Regions from separate parts of the Paenibacillus sp. FSL H7-0357 genome, predicted to be linked through region 2. Evidence: riboswitches for the same ligand, from Rfam matches in the RefSeq annotation. Region 2 holds a riboswitch; each other region holds the start of a gene.

Region 1 (3,244 bases), 3.0 Mb from region 2:
TTTTTGCCCGGAGGCGGGCTGTATCTCTGTATTGCGAACTTGTTCCATAACGCGCTCTGTGAAATCATCAGCTAGATTAGAGCTTGTATACAATTGTGAATCCGTCAGTAGATCGTTATCAGTGCCGGACAAGTCATTGTGATTGGTGTAAGCCCATTTTTTCATTGGAACCCTCCCTGGATTTCGACCATTGTTTCTTCAGCTTTTGACGGGCGCGGTGGAGACAATTTTTGACCTGGTGCATAGGCATTCCCGTTATCGCTGAGATTTCCTCATAGGATAATTCATTGGTATAGCGAAGCAGCAGTACAATCCGGTATCGCTCTGGAAGCTTGGCCAATTTCCGGTGCATTTCAAGCTCGTCTTCCTTACGCATATACTGCTCTTCAGGGGTTGGCCCGTGATCCTTCTCCTCCAGTAAGTTGCTTGTTAGGCCAGGGGATTTCCGCCTTTTCAGTGACCTGAAGTGGTTGATCGCAATGGCGTACAGCCAAGCGGCAAAGCTTGATTGGCCATGATGCTCGCGGAGTTTCTGGTATGCTTTGATAAATGTTTCCTGGGCCAAATCCTGTGCATCCTGGTGACTGGCGCCCATACCGAGCAGCAGACCATACAAGCTCGACTTGTATTTGTCTACGAGTACCGCAAAGGCCTCCCGGTTGCCCTGCAGCACTTCGGCAATGATTTGTTTGTCGTTTTCCTGTGCCTTCATCCAGTGCCTCCCATTAATTTATTTGTATATAAGACGCACCAGCGCCACAATATTTCTCACTTTTTATAAAAAAGAAAGATTATGTTCAGATCATACTACACATTGCAGGGGGAAGAGAGAATGAAACAAGACGAAGCAATCCGTCAGGTAGGCTTGGCTGTAAAGGATGATCCGGCAGTCAGGGCGGTATTTCTGAAAGGTGCACATGCCAGAGGACAGCAGGATGTTTACTCGGATGTTGATTTGTACTGTTTGGTCCACAGCGAGGGCTTGACGGATTTTTTAACGCGCAGAATATCCTATATGGAGAGCTATAAACCGCTGATATTCTGGTCGGAAGCTAACTTCGTAGGACCACAAATTGTTGGCGTGTTTGAAGACGGTCTGCATTTCGATCTTTATACAGTGACTGAGGAGAGTCTGAAACAAACCGAGCAAATCCTTGTCCTGCATGATCCCGAGGGATGTCTTGCCAACTACAAAGCAGAGAGCTTCCCCATGTCGGATGTAGAGATTACGAGAATCCTTTCCGGTTTCACTTTCAGTCTTCTGGAATTTGAAACCGCGTATCTCCGCGGCGATTTGCTCTGGGCACACCGGCTTGGCAGTCATCTGGCGGCAGATCTAATGATAGTTCTGCGGCATGTAGCAGATCCTTCTACAGCGCAGCTCGGCATTAAGAGATTGCATCACAAACTCAGTCCACAGCAACTGGATGAGTTAACAGGAGCGTTAAATGCTCTTGGACCGGACGCACTCCCTTCAGGTGTCCAGAAGCTGGTGGACCTCGCTGTGGTGTTGATTGCAGACTTGACCGAACGGCTGTCAGAGAACTGGAATCAGCGTTTTTTCGATTTTATGGTCAAACGGATCTATGCACTATCGTAACAAAACAGATACAGCGAACAATATTTGAATGTGAGAAAAAAGAAGGATAATGACTACTCTTGTCGAATTATAAATTTAGATAGATAATAAATACCAAAATATGTTTGTGATTCGGAAGCGCCAGCTGATGAACAAAGGCAACTCCGCCGAAAGGCGGAAGACGCAAAGCCACCGGTCTAAACCGCTCACGAAAGCGGCATGACAGCGGGGACGCTCATGTAGTTTGGTTTTTTGTTGTCTAAATACAACAAAAGGAGAATAAAAAAACATGTTTTTGAAGATTCGCCACAAAATAAGGCCAGGTTTAGCGTTTATTCTGGCTGCGGCCTTGGCTGCAGGACCCCTGATTGCTACTCCGGTCCACGCAGCTGCGAAGTACACTTTTACAGATGTCAAAACTGCATATAACATGCCGCTTGACTACAACTACAAGTTCACGGGTGACACGATCGCTTCACTGGAGAAGGATAGCAAAGGGGCTTATCAGCTGTACTTACATAACTGGAAGAAGAAGACGACGGAGAAAGTCACTTCTACTAACACGTTCAAAACGAACCTGCAGCTCCTGGGAGACAGTGTTTATTATTATGAGTCTACAATTGAAGTGACTAAACGAATTAATATCTACCCGAAGAAGCTGGTACAGTACAATTTGAAAACAAAAAAAACAAGCGAGCTTCCGCTGGAAGTGAAAACTCCGGAATTACTGGGTGTGGGTGACAAATATTATGCACACAGCAGTGGCTCAGATTTTTACTTCACTAACAAAACGACGCTGGAAACTCAGACCATCAATGATCTCGGTTTTGATCAGGTCCACCAGTTTGTAGATGACAAGTTCATCTATAGCAAATGGGACACCGGCACGTTGTATCTGTATGATCTGCCAAGTTCAAAAACAATTGAGCTTTACAAGCTGAAAGAAAATGAATCCTTCAACCTCGTAGCTTCGAATGGTAAAGATATTGTCTGGATGATTGACTCCAAAGAAGTGGATGCTGCCGGCAAGACCAAAAATTATTTCATTTATATGACGATGGACCGCAGTAAAGCCGGAGCTCCGGTTAAAGTATTGCTTAAACGTGAATGGGTAAATGGCGACCGGAATGATCTATTAATCGTGGGTGACAATTATGCGGTGTTCTCGGAAATGATGAACAATAAACTGGTAGCCCGCGGAGTGAACCTCCGAAACGGGGAACTCTTTTTGCTTGGGGAACGAAACCGCAGTGCGGACAATTTTGTGTATTTCAATAAAGACACACTGATCTCACGCGACGCAAATGACTATATTGTGCTTCGTACAATAGTCAGAACGCCATAAATGAATTTTCAGAAACTATCAAAAAAACAGTGCAATTTGACGATAGTAGTAAAGCGGTAAATTTTGGGTATGAACCTATTTCCAATGAATCCCGCAACCGCAAATTGAAAAAAAACAACTAGAGGAGTGTCGTTAAAAAATGATCGCAGAAACTAAAATGTACCCGGAATTCAACACCATCTTCATCAGCTTGCATGGATTTGCCGAATTGGCTGAAACGGTAAAAGAAGTGGAAATATTCGAGGCGTCCATGCCGACTTTGCCGATCCACGAGATGTCTCTGATTATTGACTGCAACGATATGGCGCCCTTCAAGCCGG
Region 2 (3,244 bases):
TCCTGATCGTCATTCGTACCAATCACCGTTGGTGTCGGCGCTGGCGTCGGGTCTACTGTTGGCGCTACACTCGTCGGTGCTGGTGTCGGGTCTACCGTTGGCACTACACTTGTCGGCGCTGGCGTCGGGTCTACCGTTGGCGTTACGCTTGTCGGCGCTGGCGTTGGTTCTACCGTTGGCGCTACACTCGTCGGCGCTGGCGTTGGTTCTACCGTTGGCGCTACACTCGTCGGTGCTGGCGTCGGGTCTACCGTTGGCGTTACGCTTGTCGGCGCTGGCGTTGGTTCTACCGTTGGCACTGGTGTCGGCACTGGTGTCGGCACTGGTGTCGCCGTTGGTACCGGTGTTGGCGCTGGTGTTGGTGTCGGTACCGGCGTTGGTGTCGGTGTTGGCACCGGTGTCGGTGTCGGCGTCGGTACCGGCGTTGGTGTCGGTGTTGGCACCGGTGTCGGTGTTGGCGTTGGTGTCGGTGTCGGTGTTGGTGTCGGTGTTGGCACCGGTGTTGGTACCGGCGTTGGTGTTGGCACCGGTGTTGGCGTTGGTGTCGGCGTTGGCGTTGGTGTCGGTACCGGTGTTGGTGTTGGCACCGGTGTTGGCGTTGATGTCGGCGTTGGTGTCGGTACCGGTGTTGGCGTCGGTGTCGGCACCGGTGTTGGTGTTGGCACCGGTGTTGGCGTTGGTGTCGGCACCGGTGTTGGCGTTGGTGTCGGCACCGGTGTTGGCGTCGGTGTCGGCACCGGTGTTGGCGTTGGTGTCGGCGTCGGTGTTGGTGTTGGCGTCGCCGTTGGCACCGGCGTTGGTGTCGGCGTCGGTACCGGCGTTGGTGTTGGTGTCGGCGTCGGTATTGGCGTTGGTGTCGGTGTTGGCGTCGCCGTCGGTGTTGGCGTTGCTGTTGGTGTTGGTGTCGGTGTCGGTGTCGGTGTCGGTGTTGGCGTTGGTGTCGGTGTTGGCGTCGCCGTTGGTGTCGGCGTCGGTACCGGCGTTGGTGTTGGTGTTGGTGTTGGCGTCGCCGTTGGTGTTGGTGTCGGCGTCGGTGTCGGTGTCGGTGTTGGCGTCGCCGTTGGTGTCGGTGTCGGCGTTGGTGTTGGCGTCGCCGTTGGTGTCGGCGTTGGTGTCGCCGTTGGTGTCGGTGTCGGCGTCGGTGTTGGCGTCGCCGTCGGCGTTGGTGTCGGCGTCGGCCCGACTGGCGGCACCGTTCCCTCAAAGGTATGATGATGCATCTGAATATAACCGCTGAATCCTTTTGCAATAAGGGTACCATGCAGCTCAGCTCGGCTGAATGCCACAAAGGCATGAGGCGCTAACATGGTTCCTTCAATGGTTGTGTTGCCATTTGCTACAGAAGAAGCTTCGTAGAAGTTGAACAGCACATTGTGAGGTTTGCCGTTCCACATTTGAAAATCCGGAATGACGACCTTATTCCCGCTTACATTGATAATTACCGTGGCATTTCCTGCAATGTTGAACTGGAGACCGTTGGTAACCGCCAAATCCGCAGCAGTCAAATGAATGACATTAAAGGAATCCGGAGCGTTAATCGTCATTTTCCCTCCATCTCTGACAAAGGGCTGCGTTTGTTTCAGAGCAGCTAGTTCACTCGAACGCTGAATCAAAAATTGCTCCTCAGCTTGAAAATCGATCGGATGATCCTGCCGCGTACCTCCTTTAAGATCAGCTCCTGAACTTTTCATGCTGCCTCCATACACAGAGGTGCCATAAACTGTTCCATTTGAAAAGTCGATGTTTTTGCCGGCGATAAGCACATCTCCGCCTACAGCATCCTTGGATACGCCATATCCTTGAAGAGTAATGTTCCCTGCAGCAGCAAGCCGTCCGTGGATCTGGTCATTGCTTTGCGCGAAATCTCCAAAGATAAAGGCGTTGAAATTCCCGGCGACTCCCAGCACCGGTGTTGGGGTGTACGGCATGCTTGCCGCCTCTGCATTGATCCCCGGATGAAGCATATTGCCGATGGTTAAAATCCCCGTCAGAATCAAGGCTAATGATTTTTTCTTCAACAACGATGTGCACCTCCTATGTAACTATTCTATGAATGCACAGATTAGCCCGTAACAACAAAAAGACCGCCAAGAAGGGTTAGCTTCATGGCGGCCGGACGATCATGGCACCTTTAGAGTGCTGTAGATTCCTGACTTTGCGTCCCGCTCTTTCGAACGGTTTGCGATTATACATGAGAAGTTGGTAACAGTTGTATTCTATGTAGTCTATGACTTTTGTTACTTTCGGACTAGAATCAGTCTATCTCTTCACCCCTCCGTTTGTCAATCTATTCCTTATTTTTTTTGATAGATTCTCTAAAAAAGTCCTCAATCCCGCATCACATAAGGGTTTCGTTGTATTTGCCGATCATATAAAACAAATTTTCAATATTAAAAATTAGTATATTCGAACCACTTTTCAACTTATGTCGAAACGGCAAAAAAACTGTCACCAGCTCTTGGCAGCAGTTTTTAGTCATTGTCAATTTACATAAGTCAGCGGGCAACAGCCGGACTTAGAATTTGTATATTTTATAACAGCTGAACCCAGCCGATCATGGACATCCATAGTGGAACACTTAGAAACAACCCGAACAACAACCCGCGGCGGAGACTTCCCTCATAATTCATCACAATTCTCCTTATCAATGAGCTTTATTTTTCAATATTTATTATTTCAATTTTAATATAAAATAATTCTTATAATTATTTTGTGAATTATGTCACATTGTTTCAGTTGTTTAGAAATTCCATTGATTAATTTTTGAATAATCGGTTAAAATACGAATATACGTTCTTATTAGAGGTGATTGAATTTATGCATAGAGCGGAGAGTAACGATAATACACTGGTCAAATCCTATATATTGCTTCCGCTGATTTTATCAGCCTTTGAACGGGATTCAGCCATTATGTCGACACAACTGCGGACCCCCGCCCCATACATGGATGTTCTCCGTACTGCTGCGAATGCGGCTACTGCCGATCTGAGGGATGTGCGCGCCGAAATGAGGAAACGCGGAATTAAGGTCTATGAACAGCAGCGGCTCCAGGTCGGCATCGAGGCCAAATTTATATGCCGGGGATATCATGAACGGATGCTGCTGCTGGATGACGTCATCGCTGCACAGGCCGCTATCCATATGCGCAAATACCTGGGACTCGATATCTCCGGCTACCACAGCTATGAGGAACAGTACAAAAACAAATCCGGCCCTCAAGCAAGCCTATAGCCTTTGGTGCGTT
Region 3 (3,244 bases), 890 kb from region 2:
TTACGAAACGGACATCGCCGGAAGAGAACAGCTGGCTGTGCAGAATCCCCTCCTTATGAACATGGAGATCTCCGCCGGATTTAATAATGCTATGCTGTGACGAGGCAATGTCGATCTGTGTATTCTCCTCCTGCATCCCGGATATGGCGTCATGCAAATCCTGCAACAGCCTCAGAAAGGTGCTTAGAACAGCATCCGTGAAGAAATCGGTGAACTGCCCCGGGTGCAGGAATACCTCCAGCATATGTCTTAATTGCCCGGTGTCGATAGGATAATCGGGATTCATCCCGGCAATAACATCCTGGAGATCACTGATCAGGCCGGGGAGATGGTCATATTTGCTTTCCAGCAGCAGCATAACGACCAGACCGTATTTTACGGTTTGCTGGCGTGATTGGACGGTATTCGCCAACTGCTGCGACGCTTTTCTCAGACTGGTCATTTCCTCCATCAAGAGAGCGGAGTACATGCAGAGGCGGTTATGTCTCGCTCCATAATGACCGGAGTACAATTGGCTGCTGACAACCTTGCCCTGGACAAAAATGCTGCCTGTAGCTGTGATTGTCGCATGCGTAACATCGCCGTATATGTATACATTTCCCAACGCCTCAAGGATGGTTTGGTTTCCGATATCATTAGTGGCGACCACATCACCCGGGAACATCATTTTGGCGGCTTCGGGGTCCGTATCCCCGGGAACAAGATATGTCTGGGGGAAATCAAAAACCTTGCGGTTCAGACCGCATCCCGTTAAGCGGGGCCTTCCCTGGCGGAGGGAGACGATCCCGCCGTCCGCCAGCAGGGTTGTACATTCTTTAGTGACCAGCTGAATGTCTTGCGGCGGCGGGGAGGGAATAATTCCGCCATACACGTCGATGCCGGGCACTCCCTCTTCCGCAGGCAGCTTACAGGCAATGACCTCTCCCTCCTGGACAAAGGGAACCCTTGGATGGTTCGGGAAATCTGCAGGATCGGCAGTCCGAATGAATTCATATTCCCTGTCCTCAGCAAATAACAGCTCCAGCCGGGCATTCTTGCCGGGAATAGGGGCTTTACCCTCAGCGATGCAGACCGGGAGATAGGTAGGGTTGTTCAGCTCTGCATAAAGAGCTGGAATATTGAGATCGCGCATAATGGAGCTTTTCTTGAAGCCGGCGATAATCTGGTCCACCGTAAGGGTGGACAGCAGCAGGCCGCAATTTGGTTCCGCCCGGACCGTGACATCTGCTGCAGCCGGGGAGCTGGCGAGCTTCCAGGCGTACTTTTCTGCACGGTAGAGCGTGAAGTAGACCTTCAGTTTATCTTCGGATACGGTAATCTGATACTGCGGCTTCTCGCAAATCTCCCAGGTGATACGGTCTGTGGGGGTTACTTCCGTAGGATCTGTCACCGTCTTCCGGTTAATATTCAACACCACAGGGTGAACGGAGGAAATGACAGCGGGTTTGCCGCCGGGCAGAGGAGGAGTGATGAATATTTGGTTGTTCTGTACGATAATACGTCCGTTCTTATCCTCATCTCCCCCACGGAGCGGCTTAGCCTGCACAGAGGGCAGAGCCGGAAGATCGGGGTTCCCGATTGGCGTTGTGGTATGAAATACATGCCTGAATTTCTCGATGATATGCTGTGGCATTACTCTAACCTCGCTTCTTCGTATAATCAATGGCATCTGTACAGAAAAGAGCATCATGGACTATGATAGATTGTCTTAATCTACCGGTACCCAAGTCACATCTCAATTGGCAGCCTGGCGACCATGAATGGATAGTCTCACATTCTTAGGCCCATCGCTTTGCGTCCTGCCCTTTCGGGAAGTTTGCCTTTAAAAAAATAGATCAATGATATACATTCAGCATGAGGTCATTTAATCGACTCAAATCGACAGGGAATGTTCAATACTGGATTGGTTGCCAAAATAAATCTACAAACAAGCTTAATTCTAGTACTTTAGTATTAATTTTTCAACTTATTAATAATAAATCTCTCTGGTATCCCTTTAAAAGGGACGGCTTTGAGTCCAAGCGATATTACAAGCAAAAACGACCCTGCCTTTTTCTCAAAGGACAGGGTCGTTTCTGCAAAAAAAAGGACGCTCCCAAGCTTATAGCTTGTGGGAGAGCCCTCTTTTAACAAGATGTACGGCGCGCGCGCTTCCGGACCGGACGGAGGCTGGTGCCGGTATAACTGTGGCTGCATAATCGGCCCGTTCAATTTCCTCCAGCACCCGGTTAAGATGGGAGAAGACGGCTCCGAGATCGCGGACTGCTGTCAGCGAGCATTGACCCTGCAGCTCGGAGAACCAGGCGAACTGCAGATCCCGGGCACGGCGCAGCGCTTCGGGGAGCGAACGGGTGCATTCGGCATCGGACAAAGTCTTGGTTCCATACAAGGCGATGCAGTCTGCGGTTGCCGTTACGACCTCTGTCATCCAGTCAGCTGCGGCATAATGTGCAGGCAGGAGGGAAATCTCCTCGGCGATCTCCTTGACGTAGCGGTGAACCTTCTGCAGATGCGAGGTTGCCTGTGTCAATGACCGCAATCCGCCGCGGCATTGATAATGGGATAACGTATAGTGCAGCTCTTTCTGCTGCTTGTCGCTCTTCGCCAGCAGTTGTCCGGAACGCACCAGCCTCTCCGGAGCCTGCTTGGAACTGCTGCTCTCTGCGGCGAGTCCGGTCAAGGCATCGGCCAGCAGCAGGGTCCCTTCCAGTGCCAGGCGTTTAACCTTGACGAACCCCCCGGGGGGGACGATAATCATATTTATTATTAAGGCAATCAGCACGCCGATTAAGGTCTCCGCGACTCTCCACACGATATAAGGGTCCTGATAAAAGGTCAATGCCAGCACGGAGGTCACACCGACCTGGGAAACGGCTTGAATGTTAATCCGGCATGCGGTGGCCACACCGATGCCGATCAACAGCATCAGCAGAATAGACAGTGCCCCCACGTCGAAGAAATGGCCCACGAGCAGGCTGACAATTCCACCGAGCACAACGCCCATCAGACGGTAAATCCCTTTTTCCAGCGAAGCCTTGACGCTTCCTTGGGTGATAAGAATTGCGGCAAGCGGTGCAAAGTATAAATAACTGTCGCCGTGCAGGCTGTGAACCGCAAGCCAGGAGAGTGAAGCAGCAATCGTAACGCGTATCATATATAGAGATAATCCGAATTTTTCAAGGCGGTCCTGCAACCCCTCGTTCATGTTAGTCATCTTCTTTCACATCAATAAGAGAACATTTTT

Evidence for each region. Region 2 has a riboswitch for cyclic di-GMP ahead of H70357_RS34920 (collagen-binding domain-containing protein). Riboswitches for the same ligand answer to the same signal wherever they lie in the genome.
Region 1: another riboswitch for cyclic di-GMP. It lies ahead of H70357_RS15175 (hypothetical protein); the one in region 2 lies ahead of H70357_RS34920 (collagen-binding domain-containing protein).
Region 3: another riboswitch for cyclic di-GMP. It lies ahead of H70357_RS32300 (flagellar assembly protein A); the one in region 2 lies ahead of H70357_RS34920 (collagen-binding domain-containing protein).

Annotation. Positions count from the first base shown of each region.
Region 1 covers NZ_CP009241.1:3,507,424-3,510,667, forward strand. Annotated here, with positions in the region: gene H70357_RS15160 (DUF4179 domain-containing protein) at 1-165, opposite strand, end outside; gene H70357_RS15165 (sigma-70 family RNA polymerase sigma factor) at 134-712, opposite strand; gene H70357_RS34350 (aminoglycoside 6-adenylyltransferase) at 833-1,600, shown strand; cyclic di-GMP riboswitch class I at 1,727-1,818, shown strand; gene H70357_RS15175 (hypothetical protein) at 1,869-2,924, shown strand; gene H70357_RS15180 (hypothetical protein) at 3,064-3,244, shown strand, end outside.
Region 2 covers NZ_CP009241.1:514,041-517,284, reverse strand. Annotated here, with positions in the region: gene H70357_RS34920 (collagen-binding domain-containing protein) at 1-2,021, opposite strand, end outside; cyclic di-GMP riboswitch class I at 2,105-2,194, opposite strand; gene H70357_RS02280 (YhjD family protein) at 2,818-3,231, shown strand.
Region 3 covers NZ_CP009241.1:7,314,781-7,318,024, reverse strand. Annotated here, with positions in the region: gene H70357_RS32300 (flagellar assembly protein A) at 1-1,633, opposite strand, end outside; cyclic di-GMP riboswitch class I at 1,739-1,831, opposite strand; gene H70357_RS34700 (FUSC family protein) at 2,102-3,205, opposite strand.